DNA from 3 places in the Amycolatopsis sp. NPDC051372 genome. Region 2 is predicted to be linked to each of the others. Evidence: riboswitches for the same ligand, from Rfam matches in the RefSeq annotation. Region 2 holds a riboswitch; each other region holds the start of a gene.

Region 1 (5,856 bases), on a different contig from region 2:
CCCAGCGTGCGGTGTAGTCCTGGGGCACGGACCAGCGGAAAGTCCGCAGCATCTCGTGCATCAGCGCCTTGACCTCGAGGCTGCCGAAGTGCAGCCCGATGCACTTGTGCGCGCCGCCGCCGAACGGCATCCACGCGAACCGGTGCGACTTGTCCTCGCGCCGCGGCTCGGCGAACCGCTCGGGGTCGAAGCGCATCGGGTCGGTCCAGCAGTCGGGGGTGAAGTGGTTCAGCGTCGGCGAGACGCCGACGAGCGTGCCTTCGGGGATGAAGTGACCGAGCACCTCCGTGTCCTTGGTGGTCTTGCGGGCCATCGACGGCACCGGGGCCCGCAGTCGCAGTGATTCCTTCATCACGAGGTCGAGCGTTTCCAGGCTTTCCAGCGCCTCGATGTCCGGCACGTCGTCGCCGAGCGCGAGCGACTCCGCGCGGGCGCGTTCCTGCCACTCCGGGTGCTTGGCCAGGTAGTAGGCCATGGCGCTGCTGGTGATGGTCGTGGTGTCGTGCGCCGCCATCATCAGGAAGATCATGTGGTTCACGATGTCCGCGTCGGTGAACCGGTCGCCGTCCTCGGTGGTGGCGGTGCAGAGCGCGGCGAACAGGTCGTCGCCGCCCGCGCGGCGCTTTTCCGGCAGGGTCTCGCCGAAGTAGCGCTCCAGCAGCCGCCGGCCGCGCAGGCCGGCGGACCAGCGGCCGCCGGGCACGGGGTAGCGCACCAGCGCCGTGCCCGCGCGCACGGTGTTCACGAACGCGCGGTTGATCCGCATCGCGTCGCCGGGCGAGTGCATGTCCATGAACACGCGCGTCGCCACGTCGAGGGTGAGCTGCTTGAGCGCCCAGTACAGCCGCGGCCGCGTGCCGCCGGGCCACGCCTCGACGCCGGCGCGCAGGGCCGGGCCCATCTGCCCGACGTAGCCGACGAGCCGCTCGCGCGTGAACGCGCTCTGCATGATCCGCCGGTGCAGGTGGTGCTCGCCGAAGTCGAGCAGCATGAGGCCGCGGTCGAAGAACTTCTCGATGAAGAACTTCCAGCCCTCCTGCGAGAACGCCTTGTCCTTGTTCACCAGGGCGATCTGCGTGGCCTCGGGGCCGGACAGCGAGACGATCCGGCGGCCGAAGCCACCCATCCACGAGACGGGACCGTACTTCTCGTAGCGGCTGAAGCTGAAGTCCAGGCCGAAGCGCATCATCTCCAGCGCGTGGCCCACGACCGGCGGGCCGTCGTCGCCGAGCACCGGCTTCAGGCCGCTACCCGCGGGTGGCGCCGCGAGTTCGCGCACTGGGTAGGTGGCCGCTTGCCAGCGCTGGTCGACGGTGCGGGGCAGCGGCATGGACGTGAGCGTGGGCACGCGCTCACGCAGGCTCTCGGCGACCTTGCCGACCTTGCCGACTTTGCCGACTGCGCTCGTCATGGCGACCTGCCTTCGCTGGCGGAACCCCGGTCCGACCTCCACCGTGCCGCGCTGTTGACCGAATGACAATACCTTCGGCCGGCTCCATCCGGGTGATCCTTGACGTAGATCGGTGCCGGGCGGTGGTTCGCGCCGCCCGGCACCGGATCTACGGGTTGTTCAGTCCTGCTCGGCGCGGACCTGGCGGGCCGCCGCGACGAGGTGGCGCAACGCGGGCTCCACCTCGGCGTAGCGGCGCGTCTTGAGGCCGCAGTCGGGGTTCACCCACAGCCGGTGCGCCGGCATGGCGGCGACCGCCGTGCGCAGCAGGTCCGCGACCTCCTCGACGCCCGGCACGCGGGGCGAGTGGATGGCGTAGACGCCGGGGCCGACGCCGCGCGCGAACCCGCCGGCCGACAGGTCGGCGAGCACCTCCATCTTCGAGCGCGCGGCTTCGATGCTGGTCACGTCGGCGTCGAGGCCGTCGATCGCCGAGAGCACCTCGCCGAACTCCGAAATAACACATGTGCGTGTGGATCTGGGTGCCCTCGGCGGCTCCGGCCGTCGCGACGCGGAACGCCCGCACCGCCCAGTCGAAGTAGGACTCGCGCCCGGCCGCGCGCAGCGGCAGCAGCTCGCGCACGGCCGGCTCGTCGACCTGGATCACGCGCACGCCCGCGGTTTCGAGGTCGGCCACCTCGTCGCGGATCGCGAACGCGACCTGGAGGGCGGTGTCCGCGAGCGGCTGGTCGTCGCGCACGAACGACCACGCGAGGATCGTGACCGGGCCGGTGAGCATGCCCTTGATCGGCTTGTCCGTGCGGCTTTGCGCGTACCGCGCCCACGGCACGGTCATCGGCCGCGGGCGCGAGACGTCGCCGTAGAGGATCGGCGGGCGGACGCAGCGCGAGCCGTAGGACTGCACCCAGCCGTGCTCGGTCGAGGCGAACCCGGCGAGCTGCTCGGCGAAGTACTGCACCATGTCGTTGCGCTCGGGCTCGCCGTGCACCAGCACGTCGAGGCCCAGCTCCTCCTGTAGCCGCACCACGCGGTCGATCTCGGCGTGCATCTGGGCCACGTACGCGGCTTCGTCGAGCGTGCCTGCACGGTGGGCGGCGCGCGCCTTGCGGACGTCGGTGGTCTGCGGGAACGAGCCGATCGTGGTGGTCGGCAGTGGCGGCAGGCCGAGGGATTCCTGTTGCACGGCCGCCCGTTGCTCGTACGGCTCCCGCACGGCGTCCTCGCGCTTCAGCGCCGTCAGCCGCTTGCCCACGGCCGCGTCCGCCGGGTTTGTCGCGCGGTCAGTGACGGCCGCCCGCGCCGCCGACAGGTCCACCGGCTCGCCGCGCAGCGCCCGCCCGAGCAGCACGACCTCCGCGACCTTCTGGTCGGCGAACGCGAGCCAGCTCCCGAGTCGTGAATCGAGGGTCTCGGCCTCGACGTCGTAGGGCACGTGCAGCAGCGAGCACGACGTCGAGACGCTCACGTGCCGCGCGGTGCCGGCCAGCCGCGCGGCGCGTTCCAGCGCCCGGTCCGGGTCGGTGCGCCACACGTTGCGCCCGTCGACGACGCCGGCGAGCACCTCCTTGTCGCGCAACGCGCCTTCCGCGGCCACAGCGTCCACAAAGGACTCGTCGGTGACGAGGTCCACGGCCAGCGCCTCAACGGGGGAGCGGGCCAGCACGCCCAGCCCGCGGCCGAGCCCGCCGAAATACCCGGCGACGAGCAGCTTCGGCCGGTCCTCGGCCTTGGCCAGCACGTGGTACGCGCGGGTCAGCGCGTTGAGCTCCTTCGTGGTGCGGTCACCGGCGAACGCCGGCTCGTCGAGCTGCACCCACTCGACGCCCTCGGCCTTCAGCGCGGCGAGCAGCTCCGCGTATGCGGGCAGTAGCTCGTCGAGCAGCTCCAACGGTGCGAAATCCGGTTGTGTCGCCTTGCTGAGCAGCAGGAACGTGACCGGCCCGACGAGTACCGGCCGCGTCTCGATCCCCAGCTCCCGGGCCTCGCGCACCTCGTCGAGGGGCTTCGTGCACGACAGCGTGAAGCGCGAGCCGGGGCCCAGTTCGGGCACGAGGTAGTGGTAGTTGGTGTCGAACCACTTCGTCATTTCGAGCGCCGGCTCGTCCTGTACGCCGTGCGCGGCGGCGAAGTACGTGTCCAGCGATGAGAGGCCGAGGCGCGTGAAGCGCTCCGGCAGCGCGCCGAACAGCTCGGCGGTGTCGAGCACGTGGTCGTAGTGCGAGAACGTGCCGGACGGGATCGACTCCAGCCCGGCGTCGCGCAGTCGCGACCAGGTCCGTGCGCGCAGTTCGCGGCCGGTGGCGAGCAACTCCGCTTCGCCGGTGGTGCCCGCCCAACAGCGCTCCAGGGCGCGCTTGAGCTCCCGGGCCGGGCCGATGCGCGGGTATCCCAGGATGGTGGTGCCGATGGTGGTCACAGGCTCTCTCCTCGCGAGCTCGCCAACGAGCCCGGACACGCGAGAGCCGCGTTCGGTCAGGCCGTGTCCCACGGGGCCCGGACTCACGCACGCCGTCGGCGCACGTGCCACGGGCAGGTCTTCGGACTCGTGGGCGTCGACCTCGCGCCTACTCGCCGTCGCTTCCCAGGCTCGCGCCCAGTGCTTGACCACGAAATCGTGGTGACGGCTTTCGTTCCCACTCACCGCTGCGGGGCAGTCCCGGATTCACACCGGATTCCCTGTTGCCTCACCGGCACGACCGAAAAAAGCCCGGCCACGCCCTGGCGAACCTGTGGCGTGGCCGAGCCTAGCGGGTCGGGGTTGCGGGCGGCACAAGCCGCGCCCCGGTCCCAGAGTCCGGGATCAGTCCGCTGTGATCAATCCCAGTCCAGCGCGCCGCCCGACTGGTACTCGATCACGCGGGTCTCGAAGAAGTTCTTCTCCTTCTTCAGGTCCATCGCCTCCGACATCCACGGGAACGGGTTCTCCGTCTCCCCGAAGATCGGCGCGAGGCCGATCTGCTGGGCGCGCCGGTCGGTGATGAAGTGCATGTACTGCTCGCATAGCTGCGCCGAGAGGCCCAGCATGCCGCGCGGCATGGTGTCGCGCGCGTAGCGGACTTCCAGCTCGCACGCGTCCTGCAGCATCTGCCGGATCTCCGCCTGGAACTCTTCGGTCCACAGGTGCGGGTTCTCGATCTTGATCTGGTTGATGCAGTCGATGCCGAAGTTCAGGTGGATCGACTCGTCACGCAGGATGTACTGGTACTGCTCGGCGATGCCGACCATCTTGTTGCGGCGCCCGAGCGAGAGGATCTGCGCGAAGCCGGTGTAGAACCACATGCCCTCGAAGATCACGTAGAACGCCACGAGGTCGCGCAGGAACGCCTGGTCGGCCTCCGGCGTGCCGGTCTCGAAGTCCGGGTTCTCGAGGTTCTGCGTGTACTTGAGCGCCCACGCGTCCTTCTCGGAGATGGACGGCACCTCGCGGTACATGTTGAACAGCTCGCCCTCGACCAGGCCGAGGCTTTCGCAGATGTACTGGAAGGTGTGCGTGTGCACGGCTTCCTCGAACGCCTGGCGCAGCAGGTACTGACGGCACTCGGGGTTGGTGATCTGGCGGTACACGGCGAGCACGATGTTGTTGGCCACCAACGACTCCGCGGTGGCGAAGAAGCCGAGGTTGCGCTTGAGCATCTGGCGCTCGTCCTCGGTCAGGCCGTCAGGCGACTTCCACAGCGCGATGTCGGCCTGCATGGCGACCTCGGTCGGCATCCAGTGGTTGTTGCATGCGGCGAGGTACTTGTCCCACGCCCAGCGGTACTTCATGGGCAGCAGCTGGTTCACGTCTGCGCGCGCGTTGATCATGCGCTTGTCGTCGACGTTGATCCGGGCGGCGCCGACCTCGATCTCGCCGAGGCCGGTGGCGTCCGTGGTCTCCACGTTGGTCATCAAGAGGCTCCAAGAAAAGGCTCGCCGGCGGTGCGGCCGGTTCGCGCCGGTCGCACCGCCGGCGAGGAGGTCACTGGCAGGCTTCGCAGTCGGGGTCGTCGATGCGGCAGGCGGCGCCTTCGGTGGCGACGAAGTCGATGTCGTCGACCTTCGGCATTTCCTTCGGCTCGGCGGGCTTGGCGGCCGGGACCGCGGCGGGCACGGCCGCGGCGGGGCTCGCCGGGACAGCGGCCGAGGGCGACGGCACGGGCGCAGTCGCCGGGACCGGCGTCGAGGCCGGAGCAGCGGCGGCGGCCGGGGCGGCCGAGACCGCGTTCAGCTTGCCGTCGGTGCCGCGCAGGGTGCTCTTCTCCACGTGCGTCGCCGACTGCGCGCGCAGGTAGTACGTGGTCTTGAGGCCCTTGTGCCACGCGTAGCGGTACAGCTCGTCGAGCTTGCGCCCGCTCGGCGCCGCGATGTAGAGGTTCAGCGACTGCGCCTGGTCGATCCACTTCTGCCGGACCGAGCCCGCGTCCACGATCCACTTCGACTCGATCTCGAACGCGGTGGCGTAGAGC
Region 2 (5,856 bases):
GGCCGCCCGCAGCGCCGTGCACAGCCCGCCACGTGGGCGCGGACCCCGGCCGGGACCAGGCGCGCGGCGTCGGCGCGCACGTCGGCCAGCGACTTCGCGCAGCCAGGGCGGCCGATGCAGGCCGTGATCTCCAGCGCGGCGGGGTCGGTGCCCAGGCCGGCCGCGTGCAGGCGCGCGACGGCGTCCGGCGCGGCGTCCGGCAGCACGATCGACCGCCACGGTGTGACGACGGCGAGGTCGGCGAGATCGGCGAGAATCCACAACTGTGCGGCCGTGAGCTGCCCGAACCGGGGCGCGACACCGACGCCGTGGTCGCCGAGCGGCCCGACGGTCGGGTCCACGCGCACCGGGCGCTCCACGGGCTCAGCCCGCGATCCCCGGGGCAGCAGCACGGTGGGATCAGGCAGCTCCGCGATCCGCCAAGCCGTCCCCCGCTGCGCGGCGAACTCGCGCGCGACAGCCAGCAACGCGGCCACAGCTTCGTCACGCGGCACGGACCAGCCGGTGTCCACGCCCGCGAGCAGCACCGTGCCCGCGTCGGACGTCACCGCGCGCCAGCACACATCGGCGCCTTCACCCGCGACGTCACCCCGGCCGTCGTCGAACGCGAACAGGAACCGCCCCGGCAGCTCGGCCAGCTCCGGCTCGGCGCACAAGGCCACGTCCAGCTCCCCCGCCAGCCCGCGGACGTCAGCGGTCCCGCCGTGCACCCCGCTCAACGGCGAGGCCAGCACGTTGCGTACCCGCTCGTGCGTCGGCGAAGGCAACAACCCGGCAGCCATGAGCCTCGACGCGAGGCCGGGCCGCCGCACCCCACGCAGCTGGACGTTGCCCCGCGAGGTGAGGTGCACGTCGCCGTCACCGAAGTCTTCGGCGCAGGAAGCCAGCACCCGCAATCGCTCCGCGGAGACGACCCCGCCGGGCAGGCGCACGCGGGCGAGCGGTCCGTCCGCCGCGTCGTGCGTGGCGAAGACGCCGGGGCAGGCGTCGGCGCGTACGCGGGCAGGGCTGGACATGCCGCTCACTGTAGCTGGCTGCGGATTGAGCAGGATTGCGATCGTACGTAGTAGGTATGCTACATTTCGTCGCACACAAACGATGGGGGTGGATTCGGTTGAGGAATCCAGAGGAAGTCGTGCTGCGGGTCGAGGGCTTGCGCATGAGATACGGCGCCAACGACGTGCTCCACGGCGTCGACTTCAAGGCCTACCGCGGCGAAGTGCTCTGCCTGCTCGGGCCCAACGGCGCCGGCAAGACGACCACGATCGAGATCCTCGAGGGTTTCCGGATGCGGTCGGCGGGCGACGTCGAGGTGCTCGGCACCGATCCCGCGCGCGGCGGTGAGGACTGGCGGGCACGGCTGGGGGTCGTGCTCCAGTCCTGGCGAGACCACGGGAAATGGCGCGTGCGCGAACTGCTGACGCACCTCGGCGAGTACTACGCGCCCTACTCGACCGACACGATCCGCCGCCCGTGGGACACGCGCGAGCTGATCGACGCCGTCGGGCTCACCCCGCACGCGGACAAGAAGATCCGGCAGCTCTCCGGCGGGCAGCGGCGCCGCCTCGACGTCGCGATCGGCATCGTCGGCCGGCCCGAACTGCTCTTCCTCGACGAACCGACAGCGGGCTTCGACCCCGAGGCGCGGCGCGAGTTCCACGACCTCGTGCACCGCCTGACCGACGACGAGGACACCACGATCCTGCTCACCACCCACGACCTCGACGAGGCCGAGAAGCTGGCCGACCGGATCCTCATTCTCAACGGCGGCCGGATCGTCGCCGACAGTTCCGCCGACGAGCTCAGCCGCCGGATCTCCGGCGAGGCCGAGGTGCGCTGGTCCGTCCACGGGCAGCACTTCGTGCACTCCACCACGGAGGCCACGAAGTACGTATTCGAGCTCTTCAAGCAGCACGGCGAGGCCGTGGCCGACCTGGAAGTCCGCCGCGCGTCCCTGGAGGACACCTACATGACCCTGGTGCACCGCGCCGAGGCCGGACTCGTGGAAGCGGGTGTGTGATGACTGCGATGACCACGCCGATGGCGTTCGCCGCGGCCGCGAAGCGAAGGGCCCTGCGCACCGGGTTGCGCCGCGGGCTGACCGAGTTCCGCCAGCAGTGGACCAACCGCGACGACGTGCTCGGCCAGGTGGTCTGGCTGGTCCTGATCCTGACCACGCTGTTCTTCATGCGCAACGCGCACCTGCCCGGCACGTCGTTCTCGCTGGGCACCGCGACCGTGCCGAGCGTGCTCGGCGCCGGGATCGTGTTCAACGGCCTCTCGGGCGCGGCCGGCCAGCTCGTGATCGACCGCGAGGACGGCACGCTGCTGCGCGCCAAGGCCACGCCCAACGGCATGCTCGGCTACCTCCTCGGCAAGATCGTGTCGCTCTCGCTCATGCAGGTGGCCGGCCTGGTCGTGGTGCTGGTGCCGTGCCTGTTCCTGTTCTCCGGGCTGGCCGCGGACGGCGTGTGGTCGTGGCTCGACCTGATCTGGGTCCTGGTGCTCGGGCTCCTGGCCACGCTGCCGCTGGGCGCCGCGATCGGCTCGCTCATCCGCGACCCGCGGGCGATGGCCCTGGTCATGCTGCCGGTCACGGGCCTGACCGCGATCTCCGGCATCTTCTACCCGATCACGGCCCTGCCGGTCTGGGTGCAGGGCATCGCCCAGGTGTTCCCGATGTACTGGCTCGGCCTCGGCATGCGCTCGGCGCTGCTGCCGGACTCGGCGGTGGTGGTGGAGATCGGGCAGTCGTGGCGGCCCTGGTGGACCCTCGGCGTGCTGGTCGTGTGGGCCGTGATCGGATTGGCGCTGGCCCCGGTGCTGCTGCGGCGCATGGCGCGGCGGGAATCCGGGTCGTCGGTGGCCGAACGACGGGAGAGGGCACTGCAGCGTGTGTGATCCGCGGTGAGCGAGAACGTCTACAACCGCATCGCGGTGCTGCGCGCCGAACGCGGGATCTCGCGCCGGCAGCTGGCCGACGCGCTCGGCGTGCACTACCAGACGATCGGGTACCTGGAACGCGGCGAGTACAGCCCGAGCCTCCACCTGGCCCTGCGCATCGCGGAGTTCTTCGAGGTGGCCGTGGAGGTGCTCTTCTCCACCGAGCCGTTCCCGCGGATCGGCGACCGGTCGGCGTAGAACGGATGGGGTGACCGCCCACCTGCACGCCGCCGAGGACTTCATCGACCGCCTCTCGCCGGAGGCCAACCGTTACAAGGCCTCCGGCGAGCCCGACGTCGTGAGCTGGACTCGGCCGCGGCGCAACCACACGCAGTGCGCCTCGTTCCAGACCCAGCTGCTCAAGCACGTCTACGACTGGGCCGACGACGAGTTCTTCACCACCCACTTCCGCTCGGTGAGCCCGCCTTCGCGCACGTACCGGTGGGTCTTCGAACAGCAGCAGGTGCCGCACTTCGCACGCGTGGACGCCGTCGCCGATCTGCGCCCCGGCGATCTCGTGGTGATCGACTACGGGCACCGCCGGCCGACGAACACGGGGCACATCGCGCTGGTGCGGGGCACGCCCGTCGTGGACGAGGACAAGTCGTACGTCGTGCCCGTGGCCGATTGCACCGCCGACCCGCACGGCACGTCACCGGACTTCCCCGACAGCCGCTCCCCCACAGGTCAGGGCGCCGGTTACGGGCACCTGGTCTTGCACGCGTCGCCGGATACGGGCGGCTTCGCGGGTTACGCGTGGAGCGTCACGGCCCAGCGGTCCCACCGCGTGGCCGAGCGGCCGATCGTGGCCGTGCGCGTGGTCTGAGACGTCACCTTGACGCGGGCTCGCACGCCCGTGAGAGTGAGTGGCGAACCACGCGTCGGCAGGTGGAGGAACCCGGTGAGAGTCCGGGACGGTCCCGCCACTGTGACCCGGAGTGATCCGGGGAGCCAGGAACTCCCGCCGGCGCGACCTACGACCCGGGGCGCGGACACCCCGAGTGAGGAACGCCGTGATCCTGCTGCTGTCCACTTCGGACACCGATCTGCTCAGCGCCCGGGCTTCACAGGGTGTGTTCCGGCTCGCGAACCCGGCCCGGCTCGACGTCGCGGACCTGCCGGGGCTGCTGGACGGCGCGCCGATCGTCGTGGTCCGGATCCTGGGCACGCCGCGGTCGTGGCAGGAGGGCCTGGACACGCTGCGTGCCTCGGGCTCGCACGTGGTGGTGCTGGGCGGTGAGCAGACGCCGGACGCGGAGCTGATGAAGCTCTCCACCGTGCCGGCGGGCATCGCGGCCGAGGCGCACGCGTACCTCGCGCAGGGCGGGCCGGAGAACCTCACGCAGCTGCACCGGTTCCTGTCCGACACGCTGCTGCTGACCGGCGACGGCTTCGAGCCGCCCGCGCAGCTGCCGTCGTGGGGGGTGCTGGAGCGCGCTTCTTCGGGTCCGGCGGACGGCCCGGTCGTCGGGATCCTCTACTACCGCGCGCACCACCTGTCCGGGAACACCGGGTTCGTCCACGCGCTGGCCGACGCGATCGAGGCCGCGGGCGGGCGCGCGCTGCCGATCCACTGCGCGTCGCTGCGCAACCGCGAGCCGGAGATGATGGCCGAGCTGGGTCGTGCCGACGCGCTGCTGGTCACGGTGCTGGCGGCGGGCGGCACGCGGCCCTCGGAGGCCGGCGCGGGGGGCGACGACGAGGCGTGGGACGTCGCCGAGATGGCGGGGCTCGACATCCCGATCCTGCAGGCGCTGTGCCTCACCAGCGACCGCGCGACGTGGTCGTCGAGCGACGAGGGCCTGTCGCCGCTGGACGCGGGCAACCAGATGGCCGTGCCGGAGTTCGACGGCCGGCTGATCACGGTGCCGTTCTCCTTCAAGGAGTTCGACGAAGACGGCCTGCCGCGCTATGTCGCCGACGCCGAGCGCGCTTCGCGGGTGGCCGGGATCGCGCTGGCGCACGCGCGGCTGCGCCACACGCCTCCCGCGTCGCGGCGCATCGCGCTGATGCTCTCGGCGTACCCGACGAAGCACTCGCGGGTGGGCAACGCCGTGGGGCTGGACACGCCGGCGTCGGCGATCAAGCTGCTGCGGCTCATGCGTTCGCAGGGTTACGACCTGGGCGCCGACGCGTTCCCCGGCGTCGAGCCGACGGGCACCGACCAGCCGGACGGCGACGCGTTGATCCACGCGCTGATCGCCGCCGGCGGGCAGGACCCGGAGTGGCTGACGGAGGAACAGCTCTCGGGCAACCCGATCCGGGTCCCCGCGGCGCGGTACCGCTCGTGGTTCACCGAGTTGCCCGCGGAGCTGCGCGAGGCGATGGAGCAGCACTGGGGTCCGGCACCGGGCTCGCTCTATGTCGACACATCGGCAAATCCCGAGGGCGACATCGTCCTGGCGTCGCTCCAGTCGGGCAACGTCGTGATCATGATCCAGCCGCCGCGCGGGTTCGGCGAGAACCCCGTGGCGATCTACCACAACCCGGACCTGCCGCCGAGCCACCACTACCTCGCCGCGTACCGCTGGCTGGAGGAGGAGTTCGGCGCGCACGCCGTGGTGCACCTGGGCAAACACGGTTCGCTGGAGTGGCTGCCGGGCAAGACGGCGGGCCTGTCGGCGTCCTGCGCGCCCGACGCCGTTTTGGGCAACCTGCCGCTGATCTACCCGTTCCTCATCAACGACCCGGGCGAGGGCGCGCAGGCGAAACGGCGGGCGCACGCCACGATCGTCGACCACCTGATCCCGCCGATGGCGCGGGCCGAGTCCTACGGCGACCTCGCGCGGCTCGAGCAGCTGATGGACGAGCACGCGAACATCGCCGCGATGGACCCGGCCAAACTGCCGGCCATCCGCGCCCAGATCTGGACGCTGATCCAGGCGGCGAAGCTCGACCACGACCTGGGTGTCG
Region 3 (5,856 bases), on a different contig from region 2:
CTCCGCCGGTGACGGCTCGGCGCCGTCATCGGGGATCGCGTAGTTGAGCATCGGGTGGCCGGTGGTGCGGGAGAAGGTCGCGAGGAACGGGCCGATCCGTTCGACGTCACGGCCTCGGGGCGCGGTGGCACGGACATACGCCTGAAGGGCGGACATGCTGGGTGATCCCTTTCGGGGTCGAAGGAGACACACGCGCGCTGCCGAGAAGGGCAGGGCATGGGAGGACGGCTGACGGGCTCGCGTCAGGCCTGACCTCGGCCGTCGCGAGCAGCGGCGGCAAACATAGGCGTTCCTTCGTCCGAAGATCCGAGAGCTTTCAGTGTCCCAGCTGGGGCAACCGATTTAACTCAGCGCCGTTCGCGGTGGCCGATCCCGGCGTAGCGCGTGTCCCACACCGAACGCGGCACGCGCAGGCGGACAGGCGCGTTGCAGACGGTCCGACGCACCTGCTGCGGGATCGCGACCACGGGCACCACGTCGAAGTAGCGCCAGCCGCGGCGGGTCAGGGCGGCACCGAGCGCGGCGCCGATGGTGTTGAGCAGCACGTCGTCGGTCGAGGTCACGCGGCCGCTGTGGATGAGGAACTGCGTGACCTCCACCAGCACGGACGCGCTCAAGGCGGTGAGCGTGATCCGGCTGATCGACCGCAGCCGGCGCAGGCGCAGCGGCACGAGCGCGCCCAGCGGGCACAGGAGAAGCAGGTTGCCGACGACTTGCCAAAGCGATCCGTCGTCGGACAGCGCGGCGGCGAGGTCGGCACCGGGCACGAGATCGAGGGTGCTCCCCGAAGCTGTGCCGACAGGCATGATGACCAGGCAGAGCACGAGCGCGCCGATCGTCACCGCCGTCACGTCGACGGCCGCGGTCGCCGACGCGTGGCCGAGGCTGATGCTGCTTCTTCGCCGCCTCCGCGCGGCGAGCAAGGGCCAGCAGAGCAGCGCGTACGGCAACGCGATGGCCGTGATCGGGATGATCCCCCAGAAAGCGCGCAGCAAGGCGCCCATGCGCTTCCCTTCTCGAACCCCTCTGAACTGCTTCTTCCCGCCCTCCCAAGATCAACCTTCGCATTGCCGGTTCGAGTCGGCATGCTCAGCGGGCCGCACTATTCGGTGATCTTTCCGGTGGCGCGAAACGGCTTCCCGTGGTTCGGTCGAGGCGCGGACCGTCCATAGTGGATGCTGTGGACAACCCTGTGGAAGGATTTCGCCGACTTGGTGAAAAGCCTTGTTTCACAACGGAAATCAAGGGTTCGAGCCTGTGTACTACCCGGCGAGCTCGCGCGCCTTCCCGATGAGCGCGGACAGGTGCAGGCCACGGTGGACGTCGCACGGATGCGTGGTCGTGCCACTCGCGACCATGGCCGCGAAGTCGTCCAGCAGTGCCGTGTAGGACTCCCCGGCGGTGCCCGGTTTGCGACCGAGCGTCCGGTAGCCGTGCTCGCCGTAGACCGCGACCTCGACCACGCTCGGCTGAACCGGCAGTCGCAGCGACAGCGTCGCGGTGCTCGTGGCGCCGCCCTCGTGGGCGAACATCAGCTGCCACAGGTCGTCGGGGCCACGGTGAGCCGCGAGCACGTCGGTGATGCGGCCGAGGGCGGCGTCGAGCAGGTCGAACGCGTGCGGGCCGATGTCGGCGAGCGCGCCACCGGCCGCGTCGAGGCGCCAGGCCGAGGTCGAGTACTGCCCGCCGAGCAGCGCGCCCGACAGCCAGCGCGCGCCACCGCCGCGCCAGCCGCCCGAGGCGGCGAGGCCGTCGAGCCACTCGCGCGTCTGCTGGGAGAACCGCAGCGTGAGCATCACGAGCGACGCGACGCCGGCTTTGTCCACGGCGTCGGCCAGCCGCTGGGCGCTCGCCAGGTCGGCGGCGATCGGCTTCTCGAGGATCAGGTGCTTGCCGGTCTCGGCCGCGCGCGTCGCGATCTCCGCCTGCACGGCGGGCGGCACGGCGAAGGCGAGGGCGTCGACCAGCGAGAACAGCTCGTCGAGGTCGTCGGTGCCGACGGCTCCGTGGGCCTCGGCCAGCGGACGGGCGCTGGTGATGCGGCGCGCCCACACGGCGGTGAGCTCGGTGCCGGGGTGTTCGGTCAGGCCCGGCGCGTGCACCGTGGTCGCCCAGGGACCGGTTCCGACGAGGCCGATGCGCAGCTGTCCGACGTCCACGCCCGGCAGTGTAAGTGTGTCCGGCGCCGCTTCCGGCGGGTACCTCCGGTGGGTTAACGTCGGTCAGCTGTACACCACGATCGGGGGAAGCCGGTGGGAATCCGGCGCTGACCCGCAACCGTGAGCGGCCGCCCGTGCGGCCGTGAGCCGGATCGCCCGCCGTGGTCCGATTCGATGCGAGGTTCATCAACGATGCGGTTGTTCCCTGTCTTTTCTGCCCGGCTCCTTGCCGTGGCCGCGCTCCTGGTCACCGCCGGTCTGTCCGGTGCGAGTCCCGCCACCGCGACCGTGCCCGGCAAGGGCGCCGCGGGGTACTGCCCCGACGCCACGGGCGTGACGGTGGTCGTCGACTTCCAGGACCTCAGTGGCGACACCCTGATCCGCTGCGCGCCCGGGCCGCAGGCCGACGGCGTGGCGGCCATGCAGAACGCGGGCCTCGACATCGCGGGCGTCGGCAAGTACGGCCTCGCGCTGATCTGCAAGATCGAGGGCAAACCGGCCGACCAGTCGTGCTCGGGGATGCCGCCGGAGAGCGCGTCGTGGAGCTTCTGGACGGCGACCGACGGTGGCAAGTGGGCTTCGAGCCAGGTCGGCGTGCAGGGCTGGAAGCCGCCGGCGGGGAGCTTCGAGGGCTGGTCGTTCGCGCACAAGAAGTCCTTCCAGGACTACCCGCCGCCGCGGGTGGCGCCGGTGCGGAAGGCCAACGTGCCTGCGCCCGCGGCCGCGGCCACGGATTCCGGCGGCAGCGGTTTCCCGTGGAGCCTGGTGATCGGGCTCGTCGTGATCGCGGTGCTCGTCGTCGCGGGTGTGGTCGTCGGGCTGCGGCGCAGGCGTGCTGCCCGGTAACGCGCGGGCTCTGCACCCGGGCGCGTGGTGGGTGTGGGCGCTCGCGCTCGCCGTCGCCGCCAGCCGCACCACCAACCCGCTGCTGCTCGCGCTGGTGATCGCCGTGGCCGGGTTCGTGGTGGTGAACCGCCGGGGCGACGCGCCGTGGGCGCTGGCTTTTCGGGTGTACGCGCTGGTCGCGGGCGTGATCGTGGTGTCGCGCGTGCTGTTCCGCATCCTCAGCGGCGGCGAGGACGGCGGCCACGTGCTCTTCACGCTGCCGACGATCCCGCTGCCCGCCGCGGCCGCCGGGATCGAGCTGCTGGGGCCGACGTCGGCGGAGGAGCTGCTCGGCGGCTTTTACGACGGGCTGCGGCTGGCCACGATCGTGCTCTGCGTCGGCGCCGCCAACGCGCTGGCCAACCCGAAACGCCTGCTCAAGGCCGTGCCCGGCGCGTTGGCCGAGGTCAGCACGGCCGTCACGGTGGCGCTTTCGGTCGCGCCCCAGCTGGTGGAGAGCGTGCAGCGGGTGCGGCGCGCGCGACGGCTGCGGGCGGCGCGCGGCCGGGGGCTGAGGTTCGTGAAGGGGGTTTTCGTGCCGGTGCTCGCCGACGCGATGGACCGCTCGCTCCTGCTGGCGGCGGCCATGGACTCGCGCGGCTACGGCCGGCGTGGCTACCTCGCGCCGCGCGTGCGGGTGCTGATCGCGACCTGCGTGCTCGCGGGGCTGTTCGGGGTCGCCGTCGGGGTGTACGGGGTGCTCGACGGGTCGTCGAGCTGGCTCGGCGTGCCCATGCTGGTGGCGGGCTTGGCCGTGGCGTCCGCCGGGTTCGTGCTGGGCGGACGGCGGATCCGGCGGACGGCGTACCGGCCTGATCCGTGGCGGCTGCCGGAGACGTTGGTGGTGCTGTGTGGGGTCGCGTCGGCGGGGCTGCTGCTGGCTTCCTCGCCGGCGCAGCTGGCCACGTCGGTGAGCCCGCCGAGCTGGCCGACGTTGCCCTTGCTGCCGGCGTTGGCCGTGTTGATCGCGGCGTTGCCGGCCTGGCTCGCGCCGCGGCCACTGCCCGTCGCCGAGGTGGCTCGATGATCGAGTTTTCACAGGTCACCGTCACCTACGACGGAGCTTCCTCGCCGGTGCTGCGCGGCGTCGACCTCGTGGTGGAGGAAGGCGAGCTGTGCCTCGTGGCCGGGCGCACGGGGGTCGGCAAGTCGACTTTTCTCGGCGCCATCAACGGGCTCGTGCCCCACTTCACCGGCGGGACCCTGGCCGGGCGCGTGCTCGTCGACGGCCTGGACACAGCCACGCACCTGCCGCGTGAGCTGGCCTCGGTGGTCGGCGTCGTGGGGCAGGACCCGCTCGCCGGGTTCGTCACGGACACCGTCGAGGAAGAGCTCGCATACGCGATGGAGCAGCTGGCCGTGGCGCCCGACGTGATGCGCAAGCGCGTCGAGGAGACGCTCGACCTCCTGGGCATCGCCGAGCTGCGCGACCGTCCACTTCGGACGCTTTCGGGCGGCCAGCAGCAGCGCGTGGCGATCGGGTCCGTGCTCACGGCGCACCCGCGCGTGCTCGTGCTGGACGAGCCGACGTCCGCCCTCGACCCGACGGCCGCCGAGGAGGTGCTGGCCGCGATCACGCGGCTGGTCCACGACCTCGGCACGACAGTCGTCGTCGCGGAGCACCGGATGGAGCGCGTGGCGCAGTACGCCGACCGGCTGCTTTACCTGCCCGGCGACGGTTCCGTGCGGTCCGGACCGCCGGCGGAGGTGTTCGCGGACGCCGACGTGGCGCCGCCGATCGTGGAGCTCGGCCGCTTCGCGGGGTGGTCGCCGCTGCCGCTCTCGGTGCGAGACGCGCGGCGGCGGGCCGGGCCGTTGCGGGAGCGCCTCTCGTCGGTGACCCGCCCTGCCGCGGCCGGCGTGCCTACGGAGGACGCGCTCACCGCGCAGGGGGTGCAGGTGCGCTACGGGGGCGTAATGGCCGTGCGTGGGGTGGACCTGCGGCTGGGCCGGGGCGAGGTCGTCGCGCTGATGGGGCGCAACGGGTCCGGCAAGTCTTCGCTCCTGTGGGCGCTGCAGGGCAGTGGGCCGCGCTCGGGTGGAACCGTCGACGTGCTGGGGGCGGACCCGGCTTCGGTGCGGCCGCGGGCGGCGCGGTCGCGTGTCGGTCTGGTGCCGCAGACGCCGTCCGACCTGCTGTACCTCGACTCCGTGGCCGCCGAGTGCCGGCAGGCAGACGTCGAATCGGGCGCCGCCGCGGGCACGGCCCGGGCGTTGCTGGACCGGCTGGTTTCGGATGTCTCCGCGGATGCGAACCCTCGTGACCTCTCGGAAGGACAGCGGCTCGCGCTCGTGCTGGCCGTGCAGCTGGCGGCCGCGCCGCCCGTCGTCCTGCTCGACGAGCCCACGCGCGGCCTGGACTATCCCGCGAAGCGCCACTTCGCCTCGGCGCTGGCCGCGTTGGCCGCCGAAGGCCACGCGATCCTGCTGGCCACGCACGACGTCGAATTCGTCGCCGTGGCCGCGCACCGCGTGGTGGTGCTGGCCGAAGGCGAGGTCGTGGCCGACGGCCCGACCTCCGACGTCGTCGTGTCGTCCCCGGCGTTCGCACCGCAGGTCGCGAAGGTCCTGGCGCCGCAGGAATGGCTGACGGTCGCCGAGGTCGAGCAGGCGCTGAGGTGATCGACTTCCTCGGCCCGGCCGTGCGGATCCGGCTGCGAACCGCCGCCGTGCTCGTGGTTGCCGTGGCACTCGGCCTGGCAATGTTCTGCTGGCCGCTCTTCGTGTCCACGCCGCCTTCGGGCCACACCGCCGACGCGCCGTTCATCTTCATGGCGACGCTGCCGGTGCTGATCCTGATCGTGCTCGCCGA

Evidence for each region. A riboswitch is a leader RNA that binds a small molecule or an ion and turns the genes downstream of it on or off. The one in region 2 is predicted to bind cobalamin.
Region 1: it holds a riboswitch for cobalamin, as region 2 does, so the genes downstream of both, metE (5-methyltetrahydropteroyltriglutamate--homocysteine S-methyltransferase) here and cobN (cobaltochelatase subunit CobN) in region 2, are expected to answer to the same signal.
Region 3: it holds a riboswitch for cobalamin, as region 2 does, so the genes downstream of both, AB0M56_RS02005 (hypothetical protein) here and cobN (cobaltochelatase subunit CobN) in region 2, are expected to answer to the same signal.

Annotation. Positions count from the first base shown of each region.
Region 1 is NZ_JBFBAF010000010.1:206,582-212,437, forward strand. It holds gene AB0M56_RS17855 (cytochrome P450) at 1-1,411, opposite strand, end outside; partial or broken gene metE (5-methyltetrahydropteroyltriglutamate--homocysteine S-methyltransferase) at 1,571-3,827, opposite strand; cobalamin riboswitch at 3,922-4,137, opposite strand; gene AB0M56_RS17865 (ribonucleotide-diphosphate reductase subunit beta) at 4,226-5,299, opposite strand; gene AB0M56_RS17870 (ribonucleoside-diphosphate reductase subunit alpha) at 5,370-5,856, opposite strand, start outside.
Region 2 is NZ_JBFBAF010000013.1:64,520-70,375, reverse strand. It holds gene AB0M56_RS20790 (precorrin-3B synthase) at 1-1,016, opposite strand, end outside; gene AB0M56_RS20785 (ABC transporter ATP-binding protein) at 1,160-2,020, shown strand; gene AB0M56_RS20780 (ABC transporter permease) at 2,020-2,901, shown strand; gene AB0M56_RS20775 (helix-turn-helix transcriptional regulator) at 2,908-3,141, shown strand; gene AB0M56_RS20770 (hypothetical protein) at 3,152-3,769, shown strand; cobalamin riboswitch at 3,797-3,924, shown strand; gene cobN (cobaltochelatase subunit CobN) at 3,957-5,856, shown strand, end outside.
Region 3 is NZ_JBFBAF010000001.1:415,433-421,288, forward strand. It holds gene AB0M56_RS01990 (GNAT family N-acetyltransferase) at 1-156, opposite strand, end outside; gene AB0M56_RS01995 (VanZ family protein) at 348-1,004, opposite strand; gene AB0M56_RS02000 (Gfo/Idh/MocA family oxidoreductase) at 1,263-2,159, opposite strand; cobalamin riboswitch at 2,203-2,338, shown strand; gene AB0M56_RS02005 (hypothetical protein) at 2,391-3,005, shown strand; gene AB0M56_RS02010 (CbiQ family ECF transporter T component) at 2,995-4,071, shown strand; gene AB0M56_RS02015 (ATP-binding cassette domain-containing protein) at 4,068-5,666, shown strand; gene AB0M56_RS02020 (ECF transporter S component) at 5,663-5,856, shown strand, end outside.